Robiginitalea biformata HTCC2501: one gene and its partner. The protein of the gene in region 1 interacts with the protein of each later gene in a pairwise test. Links are inferred from orthologs where the notes say so. Each region holds a gene or a part of one and is shown in the gene's direction. Other genes may lie near its edges.

What was found.
Region 2: the proteins of sucD (region 1) and sucC interact in binary tests that used the Escherichia coli proteins (3 or more experiments, as listed by UniProt). The link is inferred for Robiginitalea biformata HTCC2501 from one-to-one orthologs.

Annotation. Positions count from the first base shown.
Region 1 is NC_013222.1:2,589,680-2,601,701, reverse strand. What follows is about bases 5,650-8,383. They hold sucD (succinate--CoA ligase subunit alpha), read left to right. Parts: upstream 5,650-6,447; coding sequence 6,448-7,320; downstream 7,321-8,383. Other genes in these bases: RB2501_RS11490 (vWA domain-containing protein), read left to right, coding at 8,359-8,383; fabG (3-oxoacyl-[acyl-carrier-protein] reductase), read left to right, coding at 7,426-8,172; RB2501_RS11505 (UDP-3-O-(3-hydroxymyristoyl)glucosamine N-acyltransferase), read left to right, coding at 5,650-6,387. Outside these bases: T9SS response regulator signal transducer PorX, read right to left, coding at 1-279; RB2501_RS11530 (HD domain-containing protein), read left to right, coding at 387-1,619; lpxD (UDP-3-O-(3-hydroxymyristoyl)glucosamine N-acyltransferase), read left to right, coding at 1,667-2,689; RB2501_RS11520 (bifunctional UDP-3-O-[3-hydroxymyristoyl] N-acetylglucosamine deacetylase/3-hydroxyacyl-ACP dehydratase), read left to right, coding at 2,694-4,088; lpxA (acyl-ACP--UDP-N-acetylglucosamine O-acyltransferase), read left to right, coding at 4,090-4,875; efp (elongation factor P), read left to right, coding at 4,882-5,451; more of RB2501_RS11505, read left to right, coding at 5,452-5,649; more of RB2501_RS11490, read left to right, coding at 8,384-10,383; RB2501_RS11485 (prohibitin family protein), read left to right, coding at 10,396-11,211; hisG (ATP phosphoribosyltransferase), read left to right, coding at 11,414-12,022. UniProt on the Escherichia coli protein: Succinyl-CoA synthetase functions in the citric acid cycle (TCA), coupling the hydrolysis of succinyl-CoA to the synthesis of either ATP or GTP and thus represents the only step of substrate-level phosphorylation in the TCA.
Region 2 is NC_013222.1:1,766,436-1,778,562, forward strand. What follows is about bases 1,692-4,530. They hold sucC (ADP-forming succinate--CoA ligase subunit beta), read left to right. Parts: upstream 1,692-2,433; coding sequence 2,434-3,627; downstream 3,628-4,530. Other genes in these bases: RB2501_RS07880 (LON peptidase substrate-binding domain-containing protein), read left to right, coding at 1,720-2,361; RB2501_RS07890 (hypothetical protein), read left to right, coding at 3,992-4,336; RB2501_RS07895 (hypothetical protein), read left to right, coding at 4,529-4,530. Also shown: RB2501_RS07870 (thioredoxin family protein), read right to left, coding at 1-228; lysA (diaminopimelate decarboxylase), read right to left, coding at 294-1,556; more of RB2501_RS07895, read left to right, coding at 4,531-4,930; RB2501_RS07900 (Hsp20/alpha crystallin family protein), read left to right, coding at 5,183-5,611; excinuclease ABC subunit UvrB, read right to left, coding at 5,840-7,828; RB2501_RS07910 (T9SS type B sorting domain-containing protein), read right to left, coding at 7,933-9,357; RB2501_RS07915 (T9SS type B sorting domain-containing protein), read right to left, coding at 9,364-11,100; RB2501_RS07920 (ABC transporter permease subunit), read right to left, coding at 11,243-12,076; RB2501_RS07925 (ABC transporter ATP-binding protein), read right to left, coding at 12,089-12,127. UniProt on the Escherichia coli protein: Succinyl-CoA synthetase functions in the citric acid cycle (TCA), coupling the hydrolysis of succinyl-CoA to the synthesis of either ATP or GTP and thus represents the only step of substrate-level phosphorylation in the TCA.

The DNA of each region.
Region 1 (12,022 bases):
GGCTTCTTCCATCAGGGATTCCTCCTCGTTTTTGGTGATCATGACCACCGGCAGGGAGGCATTTTGCTGCTTGATTTCCGTCAGGGTCTCCAGGCCGGAAAGCCCGGGCATGTTCTCGTCCAGGAAAACAATATCAAAGGATTCCTGCCGGATGGCTTCCAGGGCATCCTGCCCGCTGTTGCAGGTAACTACCCGGTAGTTCCGCTCCTCCAGGAAGAGCAGGTGGGATTTGAGCAGGTCGATTTCGTCGTCTACCCATAGGATGGTAAAGTTCTTCATGCGCCGGTTTTTATACGGGGATTAAGGTCCGGATGCCGGGAAACCGGGTGGCTGCATGCGAATCTGCCGGCAATTGGCTACCTTTGACCCACCTAAAGCCGCCCGCGTTGAAACACGTTCCCAAGCTCAAGATTTTCAACGATCCAATTTACGGATTTATACGCATTCCCAGCAGGCTGTTATTCGATTTAATAGGCCACCCGTATTTCCAGCGCCTGCGCCGTATCTCCCAAATGGGGATGAGCTACCTGGTGTATCCGGGGGCTCATCACACGCGCTTCCACCACGCCCTGGGGGCGATGCACCTGATGCAAAATGCCGTAGACCTGCTCCGCCGGAAAGGACTTGAGATCACCCCGGAGGAGGAAAACGGCCTGCTCTGTGCCATCCTGCTGCACGATATCGGCCACGGGCCGTTTTCCCATGCCCTTGAAAACGAATTGATTCCCGGGCATTCGCATGAGGAGCTCTCCCTGCGCTTTATGCGGCAACTCAATGAGGAATTCAGCGGGCAATTGGAGGTGGCCATTGAAATATTCCGGGGTTGTTATAAAAAGCAATTCCTGAACGAGCTCGTGTCTAGCCAGCTCGATATGGACCGGCTCGACTACCTGAAAAGGGACAGTTTCTACACCGGGGTGGCCGAGGGGAATATCAATTCGGAACGCCTGATAACCATGCTCACAGTCTACGACGGGAAACTCGTGGTAGAGGAAAAGGGCATCTATTCGGTCGAAAAATTCCTGATGGCCCGCCGCTTTATGTACTGGCAGGTATACCTGCATAAAACCGGCCTTGCGGCCGAGCAGGTGCTGGTGCGCCTGCTCCGGAGGGCCAGGGAGCGCTACCTTGACGGAAAGCTGGAGCACTGCGGCCGCAACCTGGAGTATTTCCTGGCCCTGGAAGGGGGCGGCTTCCCGGATACCCCGGAAGCCCTCCACCGTTTTGCCGGCCTGGACGACGTGGATATCCTGGCTGCCCTGAAGGACTGGCAATCGGATCCGGACCCGGTGCTTTCGCGTCTGTGCAAAATGCTGCTAAACCGTCGGTTGCCGGCCATCAAAATCAAGAAGAAGCCCATCGCGGAATCGAAGTTGGAAGGCAAGATTCAGAGGGTGCAGGCAGCCTGGGGCCTGACCCGGGATGAGGCCGGCTACTTTGTGTTTTCCGGGGAAATTGTCAACCGCGCCTACAACCAGGACCGCCAGAATATCAATATCCTCCGGGAAAATGGCAAAATACGCGATGTTGCGAGTACTTCCGACCAGCTCAATCTGCAGGCGCTTTCTGCCGATGTCGTTAAGCACTATATCTGTTACCCCAAGAAAGGCGTAATCTAATTTTTCTTACTTTTGTCACCACTGAAAACAATTAGCACGTAGTACACTTGGAATTTACGGCCAGTCAGATCGCAGGCATCCTGGAAGGCGAAATTGAGGGCAACCCCGAGATTGCAGTCCATAAGTTGTCAAAAATAGAAGAAGGCGAGGCTGGCTCATTGACTTTCCTGGCCAACCCGAAGTATACGCCCTACGTATACAGTACCGAGGCGTCCATCATTATCGTCAACAAAGATTTTACCCCCGAGCAATCCCTGTCCACCACGCTGATCAAGGTGGAGGATGCCTATAAATCCTTCTCCAAACTCCTGGCGTATTACGACCAGGTGAAAAGTGCAAAAACCGGGGTGGAAGACCCGGTGCATGTGGCAGAATCGGCCGAATATGGTAAGGACTGCTACCTGGGCGCATTCTGTTACGTGGGGAATAACGTCCGCATGGGCGACAATGTAAAGATTTACCCAAACGCCTACATCGGCGACAATGTGGTGATCGGAGACAACACGATTGTTTTTGCCGGTGCCAAGATTTATTCGGAAACCCAGATTGGGAGGGATTGCGTGATTCACAGCGGGGCTATCATTGGCGCGGACGGTTTTGGCTTTGCCCCGGATGACGATGGGGTCTATTCCAAGATTCCGCAAACCGGGAATGTCATAATCGAAGACCACGTGGACATCGGCGCGGGCACCACTATTGACCGGGCCACCCTGGGCTCCACCATCCTGCGTCGCGGGGTGAAGCTGGACAACCAGATCCAGATTGCACACAATGTGGAGATCGGCGAACACACCGTCATTGCTGCCCAAACAGGGGTCGCCGGATCTACCAAGATCGGGAAGCACTGTATGATCGGCGGCCAGGTGGGGATTGTGGGACACATCCTCATCGGAGACCGGGTCAAGATCCAGGCCCAGTCCGGGATTGGCCGAAATGTCAAGGACGACGAAGTACTTCAGGGCTCTCCGGCCCTCAACTACGGAGACTTTAACAAATCTTATGTGCATTTTAAAAACCTGCCCCGGTTGGTAAGCCGGGTGGAATCGCTTGAAAAGCAAAACGGTAAGTAATCCTATGACCAAGCAAAGAACCATTGCCAAGGAGGTGACCCTGCAGGGCGTAGGCCTGCATACGGGGGCGAATGTGACCATGAAGTTTGTACCCGCACCTGAGAACCACGGATTTGCCTTTAAACGGGTAGACCTGGAAGGTGAGCCGATTATTGAGGCAGATGCAAATTACGTGATCAACACGCAACGCGGGACGAACCTGGAGAAGCGGGGCGTAAAAATACAGACGTCCGAGCATGTGCTGGCGGCACTGGTGGGGCTCGATATCGACAATGTCCTGATTGAACTGGACTCCCCGGAACCCCCGATTATGGATGGCTCCTCCAAATTTTTTGTGGAAGCCCTGGAGTCGGCCGGCATTGTAGAGCAGGATGCGGACCGGGAGGAATACGTTATTAAGGATGTAATCTCCTACCGGGACGAGGCTACAGGCAGCGAGATTACTGTAATCCCCGCCGAGGAATACCAGGTTACCACGATGGTGGATTTTGGGACCAAGGTCCTGGGGACCCAAAATGCCACCCTGGAACACCTGTCGGATTTCAAGGATGAAATTGCCGATGCCCGCACCTTCAGCTTCCTGCACGAATTGGAAATGTTGCTTGAAAACGGCCTGATCAAAGGGGGCGACCTGAACAACGCAATCGTCTATGTGGACAAGGAGATTTCCGCAGAAACGATGAAAAAGCTCGAAAAAGCTTTTAAAAAGGAAAAACTATCCGTAAAGCCGAATGGCATCCTCGACAACCTGACCCTGCACCACCCGAACGAGGCGGCGCGACACAAACTGCTCGACGTGATCGGGGACCTGGCGCTGATCGGCACGCGTATTAAAGGGAAGGTGATAGCCAACAAGCCGGGTCACTACGTGAATACGCAGTTTGCGAAGAAACTGTCCAAGATCATCAAGCTCGAGAAACGCAACAAGGTTCCGAAGTACGATCTGAACCAGACCCCGTTGATGGACATTACCCAGATCATGAAGATGCTGCCGCACCGGCCGCCTTTCCTGTTGGTGGATAAGATCCTGGAATTGTCCGACACCCATGTAGTGGGGGTTAAAAACGTCACCATGAACGAGCCGTTTTTTGTAGGGCATTTTCCCGGGGCGCCGGTAATGCCCGGGGTACTCCAGGTTGAGGCCATGGCACAGACCGGGGGCATCCTCGTGCTGAGCACGGTGCCCGACCCGGAGAACTACCTTACGTATTTCATGAAGATCGACAATGTGAAATTCAAACAACAGGTTGTTCCCGGGGATACACTAATTTTTAAATGCGATCTGATGTCGCCGATTCGCCGGGGCATCTGCCATATGTCTGCCTATGCCTATGCGAATGGCAAGCTTGTTTCCGAAGCGGAACTGATGGCGCAGATCGTAAAAACCAAAAACGTCTGATATGAATCAACCCCTGGCCTATGTGCACCCGGGTGCTAAAATAGCCAAGAATGTGGTCATCGAACCCTTTGCGACCATCCACAACAACGTAACGATTGGGGAAGGGTCCTGGATCGGGTCGAACGTGACCATTATGGAGGGCGCGCGTATCGGCAAGAACTGCAATATTTTTCCGGGGGCTGTGATTTCCGCCCCGCCTCAGGACCTGAAATACCAGGGGGAGGAAACCACGGTGGAAATCGGCAATAATGTAACTATCCGGGAGTGCGCTACCATCAACAAGGGCACTTCGGACCGGATGAAGACGGTGATTGGCAAAAACTGCCTGATCATGGCGTACTGCCACATCGCCCACGATTGCGTGGTGGGCAACAACTGTATCTTTTCCAACAATTCTACCCTGGCCGGGCATGTAACCATCGGAGACTATGTGGTGCTCGCCGGCCTGGTGGCCGTCCACCAGTTTGTTTCTATCGGCACGCACGCCTTTGTAACCGGGGGTTCCCTGGTGCGGAAGGATGTACCCCCGTATGTCAAAGGAGCCCGGGAGCCCATGTCGTACGTGGGGATCAATTCCGTCGGGCTCAGGCGCCGCGGGTTTACGGCCGAAAAAATCCGGGAAATCCAGAACATCTACCGCATTCTCTACCAGCGCAATTACAACAATTCCCAGGCGGTCCAGATTATCGAGGCCGAGGTGGAAGCTACCCCGGAGCGGGATGAGATCCTGCAATTTATCCGGGATTCCCAACGGGGCATCATGAAAGGTTATTTTAGCAACAACTAGTAGTTTATGGCAAACACATCCGATATCCGGAAAGGACTTTGTATCCGGCACAACAACGATATTTACAAGATTGTGGAATTCCTGCACGTGAAGCCCGGTAAAGGGCCTGCTTTTGTGCGCACCAAACTCAAGAGCATCACCACGGGCAAGGTCATCGACAATACGTTTTCGGCGGGTCATAAAATAGACGACGTACGCGTGGAGACGCGTTCCTACCAGTTCCTCTATTCCGACGGGCAGACCTACCACTTTATGAATACGGACGATTACAACCAGATAGCGCTTCAGGAAAGCGCCCTGGATACACCTGAACTCCTCAAAGAAGGAGAGGTGGTAACCATTATGTTCAATACGGAGGACAGCATGCCGCTTTCGGTGGATATGCCTGCCAGCGTGGTATTGGAGGTTACAGAGGCGGAACCGGGCGTCAAGGGCAATACCGCCACAAATGCGACCAAGGTAGCCGTCGTGGAGACCGGGGCGCGGATCAACGTGCCGCTCTTTATCAACGAAGGGGACAAAATCAAGGTGGACACATCCAATGGGTCCTACATGGAACGCGCCAAAGATTCATAGATGAAATTTCCCGGGAATCACACACTAGGCGATATTGCCGGCATTCTCGGGTGCCGCTTTGTGGGCCCCGCGGATTTCCCGGTTGGCGGTATGAACGAAATTCACGTGGTGGAGCCCGGGGATATCGTTTTTGTGGACCACCCGAAATATTACGACAAAGCCCTGCAATCCGCTGCAACCGTTATCCTGATCAATAAGGAAGTCGATTGCCCGGAAGGCAAGGCCCTGCTGATATCCGAAGACCCATTCCGGGATTTCAATAAACTAACCCGGCATTTCCGGCCATTTGAAGGTTTTGGGCAATCCATTGCAGAGACGGCCGAGATTGGCAAGGGGACGGCAATAGGGCCCAACGTGCGAATTGGGGCCCATGTCCGTATCGGGAAAGACTGCGTGATCCACCCCAACGCAACCATCGGGGACCATTGCATCCTGGGCGACCGGGTGATTGTGCAATCGGGTACCGTTGTTGGTTCCGACGCCTTCTATTACAAGAAGCGCCCGGAGGGATTTGACCGCCTCCTCTCGGGAGGCCGGGCCGTCCTGGAGGACGATGTGGAACTCGGCGCCCTCTGTACAATCGACCGGGGCGTTACCGGAGACACGCGGGTGGGCGCCGGCAGCAAGCTGGACAACCAGGTCCACGTAGGGCACGACACGGTCATCGGCAAGCGTTGTTTGATCGCTTCCCAGACCGGGATTGCGGGTTGCGTGGTCATCGAGGACGAGGTAACCCTGTGGGGCCAGGTTGGGGTAATCAGTGCGATAACCATAGGCAAGGGGGCTGTAATACTCGCCCAGGCAGGCGTATCAAAATCCTTGGCAGGCGGGAAGACCTATTTTGGCAGTCCGGCAGAGGAATCGCGCGAGCGCATGAAACAGCTGGCAGCGCTCAGGCAGATACCCGCCCTGGCCGCCCAGTTGAAAAAACAATAAGAATTCAATAGCCCAAATTGATCGTAAGGCCTATTTTTGTGAAAACCAAAACACGGATACATGAGCGTTCTAGTTAACAAAGACTCCAAAATAATTGTACAGGGTTTTACCGGAAGCGAGGGAACCTTTCACGCCGAACAGATGATCGATTACGGCACGAATGTCGTCGGGGGCGTCACCCCGGGCAAAGGCGGCCAAAAGCATCTTGGCAAACCGGTCTTTAACACTGTTCAGGACGCCGTATCCGAAACCGGGGCCGATACCTCAATAATCTTTGTCCCGCCGGCTTTTGCCGCCGATGCCATCATGGAGGCGGCCCACGCCGGGATCAAGGTGATCATTACGATTACCGAGGGGATTCCGGTAGCCGATATGATTAAGGCCCATAGTTATGTAAAGGACCGCGGCAGTCGCCTGATCGGCCCGAATTGTCCGGGCGTGATTACCCCCGGGGAAGCCAAGGTGGGCATCATGCCGGGCTTTGTATTTGAAAAGGGCGGCGTGGGCATCGTTTCCAAATCGGGGACGCTTACCTATGAGGCAGCCGACCAGGTAGTGCGGCAGGGGCTCGGCATTACCACGGCCATCGGTATCGGGGGAGACCCGATTATCGGGACTACCACCAGGGAAGCCCTGGAATTGCTGGTAACCGATCCGGAAACCGAATGCGTGGTGATGATCGGCGAAATTGGAGGGCAACTCGAAGCCGAGGCAGCCCGCTGGTACAAGGAAAGCGGAAGCAAGAAGCCCGTAGTTGGCTTTATTGCCGGAGAGACGGCGCCTGCAGGGCGTACCATGGGGCACGCCGGGGCGATTGTCGGCGGCAGCGACGATACGGCACAGGCCAAAAAGCGCATTATGCGGGAATGCGGGATCCACGTGGTGGATTCCCCGGCCAAAATCGGGGAGAAGGTCTCCGAAGTCCTCGCCTGAATTCGTTAACAGTATAATAAAGTCCCGCCCTGAGCGGGATTTTTTATGGCATCTTGCATCAAACCCGTTATCTTTGGGTAGAAGCTATCCTAAACCAACAGCTACATGAAAATCCTAGAAGGAAAGAAAGCGATCATCACCGGGGCGAGCCGCGGTATCGGAAGCGGCATCGCGGAAGTTTTTGCCCGGGAGGGTGCCGATGTTGCCTTCACATACAGCAGCAGCGACGGGCCGGCCAAGGAGCTCGAAAACAAATTAAGCGGCATGGGCGTCAAGGCCAGGGCATACAAAAGCGACGCGTCCAGCTTTGAAGCGGCCGAAGAGTTGGTGGCCCGGGTCCTGGAGGATTTTGGCGGTGTGGACATCCTGGTCAACAATGCCGGTATCACCAAGGACAACCTGCTGATGCGGATGAGCGAAGAGGATTTTGACAAAGTGATTGAAATCAACCTGAAATCCGTGTTCAATATGACCAAGGCAATCCAGCGCACCTTCCTCAAGCAACGGGGCGGCTCCATTATCAATATGAGCAGCGTGGTGGGCGTCAAGGGAAATGCCGGTCAGGCCAATTACGCCGCTTCCAAAGCGGGGATGATTGGTTTTACCAAAAGCGTGGCCCTGGAACTCGGGTCGCGGAATATTCGGTGCAATGCAATTGCGCCGGGCTTTATCGAAACGGAAATGACCGAGAAACTCGACGAGAAAACCGTTCAGGGCTGGCGCGACGCCATTCCCCTCAAACGGGGCGGGACCCCGGAGGATGTGGCGAATGCCTGCCTGTACCTCGCTTCGGATTTGTCGGCCTATGTGACGGGTCAGGTGCTGCACGTGGACGGCGGCATGCTCACCTGACAATTCCCGAGGTGGCCAATTTACTGACAGGTCGGCCCGGGAAAGGCCATTTGGATTTAACGCTAAATCACGCATGATGTTTTTGGGTTATGCAGGCATTGTCCTCCTGTCGGGACTACTCGTATTGCTGGTTGACAGTCGTGTTAACCGGCATCTGAAAATGAATTAAAAGGAAGAAAGACGTAAATGCCCGACCATCCGGTATTTTGGATTGTGCTCTGTGCCATCCTGAGCCTTGGACTGGTTTGGTTTCAGTACTTTTTCCGGCCGGGGCCCACCCGGTTCCGGTACTTCCTGGCAGCCCTCCGCTTCTTTGCGGTCTGGGGCCTGCTCGTATTGTTGATTAACCCAAAGATTCGCGAAACCCGGGTATTCCTCGAAAAACACCGCCTGGTCCTGCTGCTGGACAACAGCGCATCCATCCGCACGGACAGTTCCCGACAGGCCCTGTACAACCTGCGGTCCCTTTTTGGCCGCGACCCGGAAATCGCAGATCGATTTGACCGGGACCTGTTCACCTTTGGCGATGCAATGCGCTTATCGGACAGCCTCGATTTTACCGCCGGCAGGACCAATATCGGGTCTGCGCTGGACCGGGCAACCCAGGCCATCAACTCGGACCATGCGGTTATCCTGATTGCCACGGACGGGAACGAAAATTCCGGGAGGAGCTATCTGCAGGCGGCAGGGACGGGCATCCCCGTGTACCCCATTGTGATCGGGGACACTACCCGGTATCGGGATATCCGAATCGACCAGCTGAATGTAAACCGCTATGCTTTCCTGGACAATAAATTCCCGGTAGAAGTCCTGGTTTCCTATTCCGGAGACGCTCCGGCAGTTGCAGAATTGGAAATCACCGACAACGGTAATCGGGTGTACCGGGAAACCGTCCGCCTGGGCGCAGGCAACTCCACCTGGCAATCGGAAATTCTGCTCGATGCCCAAGCGGTGGGCTTTCACCGGCTGGCTGCACAACTCAGCGCGTTGCCCGGGGAACGCAATACCTCCAATAACCGTCGGATTGCGGGCCTGGAAGTGGTGGACGAACGGACGCGGATCCTGTTGGTGCATACCGGGAACCATCCGGACCTGGGGGCACTCCGGCGGAGTATCCTACAAAACGAACAGCGGGAGGTTCGGCTGGTGAGCCCCGAGACAGCCCTTGAGCAACTGGATGCCGCCGACCTGCTGATCCTCTACCAACCGGATACCCGGTTCCGGTCCCTTTTCCAGGCCCTTGCGCAAAGGGATGTACCCAGGATGACCCTGACCGGCCCCCGGACACACTGGTCGTTTCTCAACCAGGCACAATCGGTGTATGAACTTGCCGATATAGGCCCCGCCGACGATATTTTGCCATTGCGGGATGCCGGGTTCGGGTACTTTGACCTTTCCGATTGGGACGTGTCCGGATATCCCCCCCTGGAAGGCCCCCTGGGAAATTTGTTGATCGGGGCGGAGAACCAGACACTGCTCGGCCAGCAGGTTCGCGGGGTGGACATGGAGGAACCCCTGCTTGTACTGATTAAAGGCCCCTACCGGGAGGCGTTGCTGCAGGGCAGCGGAATCTGGCAGTGGCGGATGGCCGCCTTCAGGAATTCCGGGGATTTTGCCTCATTTGACGAGTTTATCGCCAAAACCCTTCTGTTCCTGACGGCAGGAGGCAGCAGTAAACGCCTGACCCTGGACTATCAGCCGCTGTATGAAGACAGCGGCAATGCCCGGATTCGGGCCCGGTTTTACGACGAGTCCTTTGCATTTGAACCCGGGGCCCGTTTAACCCTCGAACTTGCCGACAGTACCGGGAACCGTCTGGAATCCCGGCCCATGGCGCTCCGGTCGGACTTTTACGAAGCCGATGTGGCCGGGCTGCCTCCGGGCACCTACCAGTTTACGGTCATTGCCGGCGATTCGGGCTTCAGCGAGTCCGGGTCCTTCAGCCTGATGGCCTTTGATCTGGAGGCCCAACAGCTTTCCAGCGATGCAGCCACGTTGGGGCTTCTGGCCCGGGAGACCGGCGGGGCCCTCTATTACCCGGATACGGCTTCCGAACTCCGGGACAGCCTGCTGCAGGCAGATCGCTTCCGCCCCGTTCAGAAAAGCCGCAGGAATGTTGTACCTTTAATAGATTTCCGCTGGCTGCTCTTTGGCATCGTCAGTTGCCTTGCAGCTGAGTGGTTTATCAGAAAATATAACGGATTGCTATAATTGAAATTTACTATGGACAGATTACCCAAAATTGCCTTACCGGCAGTCATTACGATTATTTTACTCATTATCCTCATCTCCAAATCGGCCGTAACCATCGGTTCCGGTGAAGCGGGGGTCCTCTACCGAACCTTCGGGGATGGAGTGGTAACCGACGAGCCCCCATTGGGGGAAGGGTTCCACATTGTTGCGCCCTGGAACAAAGTCTTTATCTACGAGGTGCGCCAGCAGGAAGTATTTGAAAAGATGAAAGTACTCTCCAGCAATGGCCTGGATATATCACTCGACGCTTCGGCCTGGTTCCAGCCCAAGGCCAGTGACCTCGGCAAACTGCATCAGGAAAAGGGGGAGGAATACAAAGAGCGCATCCTGTTGCCGGCTATCCGGTCTGCGGCCCGGTCGGTTGTGGGGCGCTATACCCCGGAACAGCTCTACTCCAGTAAGCGGGACGCCATCCAGCAGGAAATATTCAGCGAAACCCAGAAAATTGTAGACGACCAGTATATCCAGCTCAATGAGATCCTGGTGCGCGATGTAACGCTTCCCGCAACCATAAAGGAAGCCATCGAGCGGAAATTAAAACAGGAGCAGCAATCCCTCGAATATGAATTCCGGCTGATCAGCGCCGATAAGGAAGCCCAGCGGCAGCGGATTGAGGCCCAGGGTAAAGCCGACGCCAACCGCATCCTGAGTGCTTCCCTGACCGATAAAATCCTTTCCGATAAGGGAATAGAGGCTACATTGAAACTTGCGGAATCGCCCAATGCCAAGGTGGTTGTTGTTGGGTCCGGCGAGGACGGCCTACCAATCATCCTGGGCAACAATTAATTTCTGCAGCTTTTATCTTTAAAAAGTTTGCCTTACTTTTACAGGCGAAATGAAGAAGAACACCACACATCATCATATCGGCTCCTGCGCTCAGGCGAGGTAGCGGTATATGTTGTGTTGCAGACCACATAATCGGACCCGTTTGAGCAATCAAGCGGGTTTTTTTATTTACAGGCAATTCGTATTTATTTTTGATTAAGCTATGGAACCTATAAAAATCGCCATCCAGAAAAGCGGCAGGCTCAATGAAGACTCCCTGAGGATCCTCAAAGACTGCGGTATATCCATCGACAACGGCCGGGACCAGCTCAAGGCCGCGGCCCGGGATTTTCCTATGGAAGTGCTCTACCTGAGGAACGGGGATATTCCCCAATATCTGCGCGACGGGGTGGTGGACATCGCCATCATTGGCGAAAACGTGCTCTTTGAAAAGGGCAAAGATATCCGGGTGAGCGTTCGCCTGGGCTTTTCCAAATGCCGGGTTTCCCTGGCCCTGCCCAAGTCTGTGGATTATTCGGAAATCGGCGACCTGGACGGTAAGCGCATTGCGACTTCTTACCCGAACACTGTCCGCCATTTCCTGGACAAGGCGGGTATTTCCGCCGACCTCCATATCATCAACGGCTCCGTGGAAATTGCCCCGAACATCGGATTGGCCGATGCAATATGCGATATTGTGTCCAGCGGGAGTACGCTTTTCAAGAATAACTTAAAGGAAGTGGAGGTGCTTTTGCAAAGCGAAGCTGTCCTGGCCGTTTCCCCGAAAATCGGGGAAGAACAGGAGGGCATCCTCCGGCAGCTGCAATTTCGG
Region 2 (12,127 bases), 830 kb from region 1 along the record:
CTCGTTCATATAGGCGGCCACCTCGGGGTTCTGGAAGGTATCCTTGTCCATACGCTTGCACCAACCGCACCAGTCCGTGTAGACGTCGATGAATATTTTTTTGTCGTTGGACCCGCCCTGAACGGTTGCCACTGCCTGGTCCCAGCTGATCCAATTGACCTGCTGGGCGGCCACTGCCACCGGGCTCATCAAAATCGCCCATACAACGAGGGGTAGTAATTTTCTCATCATTTCCGCAATTTACGGGAAAATAGTCGGAATCCCGTTAAAGAACTAACGCGCGGAGGGCCGAATTATTTCACCCTGCTATGCGCCTCGTTGGGGTCTGCCGTCTGCCTGGGCCGCTCGGCCAGCGCCGGGACATCCACCTGGTTGCGGATCAGGTCTTCAAAATTCTCCCTTTTGCGGATCAGGTGTGCCTTGCCGTCCATCCACAGCACTTCTGCAGGCCGGAAGCGGGAATTGTAGTTGCTGGCCATGGTGAAGCAATAGGCACCGGCATTCCGGAAACAGAGGATATCCCCTTCGGATATCTCGCGGATCCTGCGGTTGCTTGCAAAGGTGTCCGTTTCGCAAATGTAGCCCACCACGGAATAATAGCGCTCCTTGCCCCCGGGATTGGAGAGGTTTTCGATATGGTGGTTGGCCCCGTAGAGCATGGGTCGTATCAGGTGGTTGAAACCGGAGTCTACCCCCGCAAATACAGTCGATGTAGTCTGTTTGACCACGTTTACCCTGGCCAGGAAATACCCGGCCTCGCTCACGAGGAATTTGCCGGGTTCGAAAGCCAGGGTGAGTTCCCGCCCGTAGGCGTCGCAGAACTCCCGGAAGCGACCCCCGAGCTTTTCGCCCAATTCCTCCACATTTGTCTCGATATCTCCTTCTTTGTAGGGGACTTTGAAACCGCTGCCGAAATCGATGAATTCCAGGTCCTTAAAATGCATGGCAGTATCGAACAGGATTTCGGAGGCGTACAGGAAGACGTCGATATCCAGGATATCGCTTCCCGTATGCATATGGATCCCGTTGATCTTCATTTTGGTGAGCTCCACTATACGAAGCAGGTGTGGGATCTGGTGGATGCTGATGCCGAATTTTGAATCGATGTGGCCCACCGATATCTTGGAATTGCCCCCGGCCATCACGTGCGGGTTAATCCGGATACACACCGGGATGTCCGGGTGTTTACTGCCAAATTGCTCCAGGATGGAAAGGTTGTCGATGTTGATCTGCACCCCCAGGCTGGCGGCTTCCTCGATTTCCTCCAGGGACACCCCGTTGGGGGTGTAAATGATGTCTTCCGGTCGGTAACCGGCCAGGAGCCCCAGTTGCACCTCCTGGATGGAGACGGTATCCAGGCCGCTCCCCAGGTTGTTCAGCAACCGGAGGATGGACAGGTTGGACAAAGCCTTGGCGGCGTAGTTCAGCTTGAGCTTGGGAACTACCCGGAATGCATGGGTAAGCCGTTTAAACTGCGACTGGATCTTCCCTGCGTCGTAAACGTACACAGGTGCACCAAAATCCTTTGCAATCCCCAGTAGATCCTTCCCTTTCATAATCGAATGAATTTGGGCAAAACTAATTCACTTATACCGTACCGTCAAAAAAATCAGACAGTGATTTTAAATTAAAACAAATTGTTATAAATGCAACAAATATAAAATACCCGGGAAGTTGAATCTTCTGTTGCCGCTTTGTAGATTTAAGCAAAATCCCAATATGGTCTTACCGCTGTTTCCCTTACAATCCGTTTTCTTTCCCGGGGAGTCCGTCCCTCTCCATATTTTTGAGGAGCGCTACAAGCAGCTTATCAGAGACTGCCGGCAGGAGGCCCAGACCTTCGGGATACCCGTTTACATCGAGAATACGATTGCCTATGGTACGGAGGTCCAGCTCAAGGACATCGTGAATACCTATGCAGACGGTTCGATGGACGTCGTCTGTGTGGCGCGGCAGGTGTTCCGGGTGGTGCGCTTCCAGCCGGTGCTGGAGGGTAAAAGCTACCCGGGGGGCGAAATCCGGTTCCTGGACGCGGTGAATGACGCCGTGCCCGTTCAGACCGAAGCGGTATACCAGGCGTGCCGGGAACTCTATGAATTGATGGACCTGCCCTTTGGCCCGGTAAAGCGGGAACTGTTCAACAGCTATACCCTGGCCCATAAAATGGGTTTGTCCTTTGAACAGGAATACAGCCTGTTGCAGATTCCCGGCGAGGCCGCGCGCCTGGATTTTTTGCTGGACCACCTCAGGGAGACCATCCGGGTGCTCCAGCAGTTGAATGAAACGCGGGAACGCATCGAAATGAACGGGCATTTCCGCAATTTTGACCCGCTCGACTTCAAGGATATTGAGCCGGAGTGACCCGAAGGCATTTGCATTAGGGGAAGTCCATGCGGTTTGCTATTTTTGCATGCAACTCCTTATAAAACCAACATGAATTTACACGAATACCAAGGAAAAGAGATTCTGGCGAGTTTCGGCGTCCGCATCCAGCGCGGCATCGTGGCCCATAACAAGAAGGAAGCCGTGGATGCTGCCAAGCAGCTCACACAGGAAACCGGCACGAGCTGGCATGTCATCAAGGCTCAGGTCCACGCCGGGGGCCGTGGCAAGGGCGGCGGGGTGAAACTGGCCAAAAACCTGAAAGAGGTGGAATCCATCGCCGAGGAGATCATCGGGATGAATTTGGTAACCCCCCAGACATCTGCCGAAGGTAAAAAAGTGCACCAGGTACTGGTTGCGGAAGACGTCTACTACCCGGGAGACAGCGACACGGAGGAATACTACATGTCCGTACTACTCAACCGGGCGGAATCGCGTGTGATGATCATGTATTCCCCCGAAGGCGGGATGGATATCGAGGAGGTAGCCGATAAGACCCCCCACCTGATCTTCACCGAAGAGATAGACCCGGCTACCGGCCTGCTGCCGTTCCAGGCCCGCAAAATCGCATTTAACCTGGGGCTTTCGGGTACGGCTTTCAAGGAAATGACACGATTTGTAAGCTCCCTCTACAAGGCGTATGAGCAAAGCGATGCGAGCTTGTTTGAAATCAACCCGGTACTGAAGACCTCGGATGATAAAATCCTGGCTGTGGATGCCAAGGTGTCCCTGGACGACAATGCGCTCTTCCGCCGCAAGCAGTATGCGGAAATGCGGGACCTGAGGGAAGAGAACCCCATCGAGGTGGAGGCGCGTGCCGTGGGCCTGAATTACGTGGACCTGGACGGGAATGTCGGTTGCATGGTGAACGGGGCCGGATTGGCCATGGCAACCATGGACCTGATCAAGATGGCCGGTGGCGAACCTGCTAATTTTCTGGACGTCGGAGGGACGGCCGATGCAAAACGCGTGGAGGAAGCCTTCCGGATCATCCTCAAGGACGCCAACGTCAAAGCCATCCTTATCAACATTTTCGGAGGGATCGTCCGCTGCGACCGGGTGGCCCAGGGTGTCGTGGATGCCTATAAGAATATGGGAGACGCCATAAAGGTGCCGATCATCGTGCGCCTGCAGGGCACCAACGCCGAACTCGCCAAGGAGATCCTGGATAATTCCGGGTTGGCGGTACACTCCGCAGTTCAGTTCCAGGAAGCCGCGGACAAGGTGAAGGAAGTGCTTGCCTGAAATTCTTTCAGGAAACAAACCGGAGGGGTCATGTTACGAGAACATGACCCCTTTTTTTTGTTATTGATACGGAAGGCGTCCGGGTATTAAGCCTGGGTGAAATTTCACCTGCCTCCTTGCCGGTCTCGCAGATCGGGCAGACATTTGCCATGTCTTCGTATCCGATAACCGTCTGCTGAACAGACGCTCAGGATTCCGGAGGTATTTTTTGAAGTCTTTTTGGAAATAACCGCCAGGAAGTATGGAATTATCAGAAAATCGATTAAAAAAATGTTAAAAGCGTAAATAATTGTAACGATTGCCTGCAGCACTCGTCTTTTTAATCAAAGAACTTCATTCATCAATCATCAAAACAAACAACGTCATGAGAAAATTTAGTGTTTTATCCGTAGCAGCTGCCCTTTTGTTTTCCGCCAATGCCCTGGCAACAGAGGGTACCACCGAACCGATTGCTCCCGAAACCAAGGTGTGCGCCAAGATCGGGGACATTTTAAAAGACAACAACATTGTTCTGGAAGACAATCAGGAGTTGAGTGCCTGGGTGCGTTTTACCGTCAACAACGACAATGAGATTGTCGTCCTCTCCGTACGCACGGACAACGAACGGCTGGAGCGCTATGTAAAGGCCAAGCTGAACTACCACAACATTGCGGGTACAGGGCTTCAAAGCGGCGGGACCTATGAGGTGCCGATCCGGTTTACCAGCTAAGGGACAGCCTATTTAGGATAATCCCGCAGGACCTTTTCGGTGGCATCCGGTCATTGGGTTTTGCGGGATTTTTTATGTGATTATACCATGCGGCGATGCCTTTTCGGAGGGTTGGGATCCACGGGTTCCGGATATACGAAATCCCGGAATTTCGAGTTATCTAAGTAACGATCACCCAACCCGGTCCCGCCTATGAGCACCTACGAGGAGAAACTCAGCATACTTTCGGAAATGATTTCCTTTGCTCGGGCCGATACCGCTATCAAGGATTCGGAATATTCCTTTCTTTTGGGGGTGTCCGAGCAACTGGGGGTGCACCGGGAGGACTTCGATTCGCTCTTTGAGAGCCAGGTCGAAAAGATCATGCCCAAAACCCAGGCAGACCGCATCCTGCAATTCCACCGGCTCGTCCTGCTGATGAATGTAGACAAGGACCGCCACCCGGAGGAGATACGCCGATTACACGATATCGGATTGGGTATGGGCCTGCGGCCTTCCGCTATCGAGCAGGTGCTGACTATCATGCACCGCTACCCGGATAAGATCGTCCCCCCGGACGTTTTGATCAATATCTTCAAGGCCCACTACAATTAAACCGGCTACAATTCAGTCCACTGCAATTAACGCCCACTTCATTTAAGGCCTGCGGCAATTCAAGGAAGGTAGCTGTTTGTCCCTGAGGGGGCGTGCCGTTCACACCCCGACAAACCTGCGGAGCCGCCACCGACACCTGCCAATAAGGCAGGGATAACTCCAACATATATGTCATAAAGACAGCATTTCCCAATCGGTATGTAGTTTGCTCTCTATAGGGTGAAATTTTAAAACAACAAAAAATTACATATCATGACACTAGTACGTAAACACACCGGATTGTTTCCAAGCTTCTGGAACGACGTGATGATGCCCGACTGGTTCGGCGGGGTAGATCGCTACAACCAAAACCTGCCTGCGGTGAATATCCGCGAGGGGGAGACCGACTTTACCCTGGAGCTGGCCATCCCGGGTCAGAAGAAAGAAGACTTCAACATTGAGGTCGACGACAACGTGCTGACCATTTCCATGGAGCACAAAGAGGAGAAACAGGAAGACGAAAAGGGATATACCCGCAGGGAATTCTGGTATTCGAATTTCAAACGGGCCTTTACCCTGCCGGAATCCGTAAACGAGGAGGCCATCGAAGCCAACTACGAAGACGGTATCCTGCGTTTTACACTCCCTAAGAAAGAAGAAGCCTTGCCGAAGCCAAAGCGGCTTATTGAAATTGGCAAGTAAACGAATTATGGCTGGCCCACCTAACGGGCCTCATAATGGTTGGTTTGTTTAGTTGGTTAGTTAGGGAAGCGCCCCGGTTTCGGGGCGTTTTTTTTGTGGAAATCCCGGCCGGCAGGGTATGTGGCACATCACCCGGAATTCAAAGTGGGCCAATAAATGTTCTTTCTCCCGCAATCGGGCTTTCTCCTCCAATCAGGCTTTCTCCTCCAATCAGGCTTTCTCCTGCAATCAGGCTTTCTCCTGCAGCACTTTTATTTCGTCCCGCAATTTGGCCGCCTGCATAAAGTCCAGGTCCTTGGCGGCCCGTTCCATGTCCTTGCGTTTTTTGCGTATCAGTTCCTCTTTTTGCTCCTTGGTCAGGTAGGCGGGGTCCGGTTCCCTTGCATCGCGTTCCTTTTTCTCGAAGTGGAAGGTGGAGACCGAGTTTCTGGCCAGCACGCTGTCCAGGTTTTTCTTCAGGGCCCTGGGGGTGATTCCGTGTTCCTTGTTGTAATCGAGTTGTTTCTGCCGGCGGTAATTCGTTTCGTCTATGGTCTTTTGCATGCTGTCCGTCACGGTATCCGCATACATAATGGCCTTGCCCTGCAGGTGGCGGGCTGCCCGGCCCACCGTCTGGGTCAGCGAACGGTTGCTCCTGAGGAACCCTTCTTTGTCCGCATCGATGATGGCCACCAGGGATACCTCGGGCAGGTCGAGCCCCTCCCGCAGTAAATTGACCCCCACCAGCACATCGAAAATCCCCTTGCGGAGGTCCTGCATGATTTCCACCCGCTCCAGGGTATCCACGTCGCTGTGGATGTACCGGCAGCGAACGTCAATACGGGTCAGGTATTTGGTCAGTTCCTCGGCCATCCGTTTGGTGAGCGTGGTGACCAGGGTGCGCTCGTCCCGCTGTACCCGCAATTGGATTTCCTCCACCAGGTCGTCGATCTGGTTTTCGCTTGGCCGAACCTCAATAACCGGGTCGAGCAAGCCGGTAGGGCGGATAACCTGTTCCACATACACCCCGCCGCTCTGCTGCATCTCGTAGTCGGCCGGTGTGGCGCTGACGTAGATTACCTGATTTTGAAGCGCTTCAAATTCCTCGAATTTCAGCGGACGGTTGTCCATGGCGGCAGGCAGGCGGAACCCGTAGTTCACCAGGTTCTCCTTCCGCGACCGGTCGCCTCCGTACATGGCGTGTACCTGGGGGATGGTCACATGGCTTTCGTCCACCACCATCAGGTAGTCGTCCGGGAAGTAATCCAGCAGGCAGAACGGCCGGGTACCTGGCTCGCGCCCGTCCAGGTAGCGGGAATAATTTTCAATACCCGAGCAGTACCCCAACTCCCGGATCATCTCCAGGTCAAAGTTTGTCCGTTCCTCCAGGCGTTTTGCCTCCAGGGGCTTGCCGATTTCCTTAAAATAGGCAACCTGGGCAGTCAGGTCGTCCTGGATTTTGTGGATGGCTTCCTGGAGGACATCCGGGGAAGTCACAAACATATTGGCCGGGTAGATATTCAGGGTTTCATATTCTTCGATCACCTTGTTATTATAAGGATCAAAGGCTTCGATGGCCTCGATTTCATCCCCGAAGAAATGGATGCGGAAAGCGTGGTCCGCATAGCCGGGGAAGACATCCAGGACATCGCCCCGAACCCGGAAGTTCCCATTGCGGAAATCCGCTGTCGTCCGGGAATACAGGCTCTGGACCAGCTGGTGCATCAACCGGGTGCGGGCCAGTACCTGGTCCCGTTCAAGATGGATTACGTTCTTCTGGAACTCAATCGGGTTCCCGATACCGTACAGGCAGGAAACCGAGGCAACCACCAGCACGTCCCGCCGCCCGGAGAGGAGGGAGGAGGTGGTACTCAGCCGGAGTTTCTCGATATCCTCGTTGATGGATAGGTCCTTCTCGATGTACAGGCCGCTTGTGGGGATGTAGGCCTCGGGTTGGTAATAGTCGTAGTAGGACACAAAATACTCCACGGCATTTTCCGGGAAAAACATCTTGAACTCGGAATACAACTGGGCCGCGAGGGTCTTGTTATGCGCCAGCACAAGGGTAGGTCGTTGTACCTGTTCCACGACGTTGGCAACGGTAAATGTTTTGCCGGACCCGGTAACCCCCAGCAGGGTCTGGTATCGATCCCCCTCGCGAATCCCCCCGCTGAGCTGGGCGATGGCGGCCGGCTGGTCCCCTGTCGGCTGGAATTCCGAAACTACCTTGAATTTCATGCCTTAAAAATACAAAAGCCCCGGGAGGCTTCCTCGCCCGGAAGCAGAATCTTGCCGCGGGGTGCGGATCTTTCGGGCAGGGATGGAAATTGCGGTGGGCATCCCTATCGTTTCAGGGCAAAATAGCCCCGGATCACCTCCTGCCGGAGCGAAACGGCTACAAACCAGTACACGGAGGCGGGCACGGGTTTGCCGTTGACATTGCCATCCCAACCCCGGGATTCCGGGTCGAGTTCGATCAGGAAATTCCCATATCGATCGAATATCCGGATAGTTTCCACATAGGCGTCCGAGAGGTCCTGCGGCGGGTCAAACCGCCAGAGGTCGTTGGCCCCGTCGTTGTTCGGGGTGAAAAAGGGCGGAAAATCGGCAGCGCTCAGGCTCCGGGCAACCTCCTGCTGCACCTGCCCGCACCCAAAGGCATCCCGAACATAGACGGTATATCCCTGCAGGGGCAGCCCGCTGAAGATCGGGGACGACTGGAACCCCGACACGGGATCCAGGGAATATTCATACGCCCCGTTTTGTTCCAGGAAAACCTGGATGCGCAACCCGTCCACTTCCCGGGATACCTGCGTGCGCCGGATCATCGGGGGAGGGGTGGTCACCACGGAAAATTCCACGAGCGTATTGCAGATAGCAAACTCGTTGATAGAGCCTACTTCGTTGTACGCCTCCAGGAAATAGTTGCCCGTAACGTCCAGGCGGACTTCTCTGCCGCTCGCAACGAGTTGCTGCGACCCGTCGGCAGCCACCCGGAACCAGTTATACCCGTCCGCCCCTGCCGGAGCCGATACCTCCGCATAACCCAGTTCCGGACACAGGCCAACAGCCCCCGGAAAGCCGGGAATTTCCGGTCGCTGGGGGCCGCAATCCACCGTGGAAGCCCCGGTCCGGAAGCGCTCCGCCGGACACCCCCCCGGCGCAGGCCCCAGCCGGTTGTACGGCGTGATCTGTACAAATATATCCGTCTCGGGGGGGAAATTCCCCGGGGGGTTGAAATCGAGGATGTTCCCCATGTCCCGTTCGGCCACCAGCGTGTCACCCTGGGAAGTCAGTACGGTCAGCAGATACCCCGTGGCCCGTGGTGCGTAGTCCCAGATTAATTCTTCCCCCAGGGCGACTTCTTCGGCGTTGTTGCGGGGAGCCAGCAGGCGCGTACAGTCCGGGGGCCGGTCAAAAGGGGCCGTCCGGAACCGGTATCCCGGACAGGAAATTTCCGTCCCGTCCGCCAGGATCAGGATAAAGCTGATATAGATCCAGGTGTCTTCCGGCAACCCGGTTTCGGGCTTATACCCGCTGATGGGCGAGGAGGTGCGGTTGGTCAGGATGTCCACCCCGCCCGGGGTCGTGCCGATGGAGACGATAAAACCTGAAAAACTTCCCGGGTCCGTCCAGGAGATGGCCGCATCTACCGGGACGTCCTCCTCCCCGTTGGCCGGGGATATAAGTTGGGGGCACGTCTGACCGGGGGCCAGCTGGCCAAACAGGAGCGCGAAGAGCAGGAAATATAGGCTTCTGGTTTCCATCCTGTTTCAGCGTTTTAAGGTAAAATGCCCGGTGACTACGCCTCCCTGGTTGTCTACAGCCCGGTACCAGTAATCGCTCGGTGGGAGGGGATTTCCCCGGAGGGTTCCGTCCCAGCCATCGGACTGAGGGTCCACCCGGGCGATCAAATTGCCGTACCGGTCAAAGATCGAGATTTCGCGAACCGGGCTGATGCCGCTTTCCGGGAGGATAAACTGCCAGCGGTCGTTGCGTCCGTCCCCGTTCGGGGTAAAGAAGTTCGGGAAACCCTCTGCTGTCAGGTCCGGTTCCACCAGGATTTCTGTGATCCCGCACCCATTGCGGTCCCGGACGTATATCCGGTAGGAGTCCAGGGGGAGGTCGCTGAAGACGTTGCTCTCCTGGTAGGGCCCGTCGGCATTGCCCAGGGAAAATTCGTAATCCCCGATTCCGGATACATTTGCCTCAATTCGAATCACCCCGGCACCCAGCCGGATATCGGTGTCTTCGGGGATGGCAGCTTCAGAAACGGCCACTGTGAATTCCCTGGAAGAACTGCACTCAAAATCCCCGGAAACCCCTGTGAAAGTATTGTAGATCTCGTGCCGGTAGGTGCCTTCCCCGGGAATTTCAAAGTCCGGGCCTTCCGCCAGTAGCCGCTCCCGCCCGGGTGCTTCCACCAGGTACCACCGGTAGCCGTCTGCCGCATCGATAGCGCTGACCGTATTGACCGGGTTGTCCCGGCAGATTCCTACCGTTGCGGGAAAGGTAATTTCCGGATGGAGGTCCACCAGATTTCCGCCCGCGTCGAAATACGGGCCGCATCCCAGGATGGTGGAAAAAGTCGTCTGCCCGCAACCCAGGGCTTCCCCGGCCGAATTATAGGGAACGATGCGGACGAAATAGATGGTATTCGGCAAAAAATTGATGACGTCGGTTTCCGTGACATTGCGAAGATCAGCGCTGTCCAGGACATCGTTGGTGGTCGGGGAGGTGCCGATGGACACGATGTACCCGGTGGCCCCGGGTACCGGATCCCACTCCAGGACCGGGGACAGGGGGATATTGGATTCCCCATCCGCCGGGTAACGGAGCACCGAGCAGCCGGGGAGGGTGGCCAGGGGGCCGGTCCTGAAGGTAGACTCGGAACAGCCGGTGGGTTCCCCGTTTTCGTTTTGCGGCACCACACGGACGTAGATATCCTGTTCTTCCGGCAGGTCGGCGGGCGGCACAAAGCGGAGCGCATCATCAACGGTGGCCCCGTCAACCAGGTCGGAGCCGCCCGGGCTGGTGCCTATGGAAATGGTGTAGGAGGTGGCCGTCGGGCTGTACGCCCAGCGGATGTCCGTCCCCACCGGGACATTCCGGGATCCGTCAGTGGGGCTGAGCAGCACCGTGCATCCGGGTGCTGTGGTGACGTCTTCGGTGGTAAAGCTAAACGATGTGCAGGGCGTTGTTCCCTGGGTCAGGTTAAAGATGTACAGGGTTACAAAAATCTCCTGGTTATCCGGCAGGCCGCGGGCCGGGGCATAAGAGGTGGCAAGCCCCACTGAGGTCAGCGGCAGGACTTCCGTCCCACCCGGGGTGGTACCGATGGTCAGGCTGTAGGCGGTAACCCCGGTAACGGCGGTCCACTGGATACTCGCATCCACGGCAACAGCCGTTTGGCCGTCTGCCGGGAAGACCGGTTGGGGGCATTCCTGACCCCGGGTAGCGAGCGCGCAGAGCAGCCCGGCCACACATAGCAATTTTTGAAACATTTTCATCGGTCCAGGAAGGGTAAATTACGAAATATTCCCGGATCCCGGACCGAAAGGCGTTCAGGGGGAAGACATTGCGGATAAACGGCCCACCGGGGTCCGGTTGGATGCCGCAACTGCGGATATCAAAGATCGCGTCGCACGGATATCAGAGATCGCGTCTTTTGAGCAGGACGTAGGACAGGTAGATAAATATCGCGGACCAGGCCAGGACGATGAGCAATTGAAAACCGTGGACTGCGTAGTCCTTTACGATTTCCTCCCCAACTTCCCGGGCGGCCGACTGGATCACGGACAGGCGTGTAAACGGTTCGGACAGCGTTTGCCACATGGACCCGAAAGGGAAGAACTGGTAGATGGAATCCGCGTAGCCCTTGGTGTATTTGGACGTCAGGTAGACCCAGGGGATGAATTCCGCCCCGATAAACCAGATAAACAGGAAGCCCAGGGCGAAGGCGGACCGCTTCACCAGCATGCCCACAAAGAAGCAGAAGGCAAAGAAACCGAACAACTTTACCAGGTAGGCCGCCAGGTATTCCAGGTCGGAAAAAATGATCGCAATTTCATCGTAATCCGAATGCATCAGCCCCAAAACCAGCGAAATCAGGAATACAAAAAGGGTAGAGGCAATGGCGAGCACGCCGATGGTCAGGACCTTGGAGGCGATAAACTCTTTCTTGGACAACCCGTCGATGAGGTTCTGCTTGATCGTCTTGTTGCTGTACTCGTTGGAGATCATCGAGACGATGACGATGGCCAGGAAAACCTTTAAAAAGGCAATCATAAAGGTGTTGAAATGCCAGATATAGGGGAAGTTAAAAATCCCGATGTCCGCTACGTTGAATTTCAGGGGCCCCCAGTCGATTTTGATGGAGGTCACCAGGGCGATCAGCGCAATCAGCCCAAAGTAGGCGAGGACCAAAAAGCGGCTGGCCCGGTTGTTCCAGAGTTTGATGAATTCTATTTGGAGCAGGCGTTTCATGCAGGTTGTATTTTAGGAATTGCGGGCTTCCTGTTTGTTGGTGATGGCCAG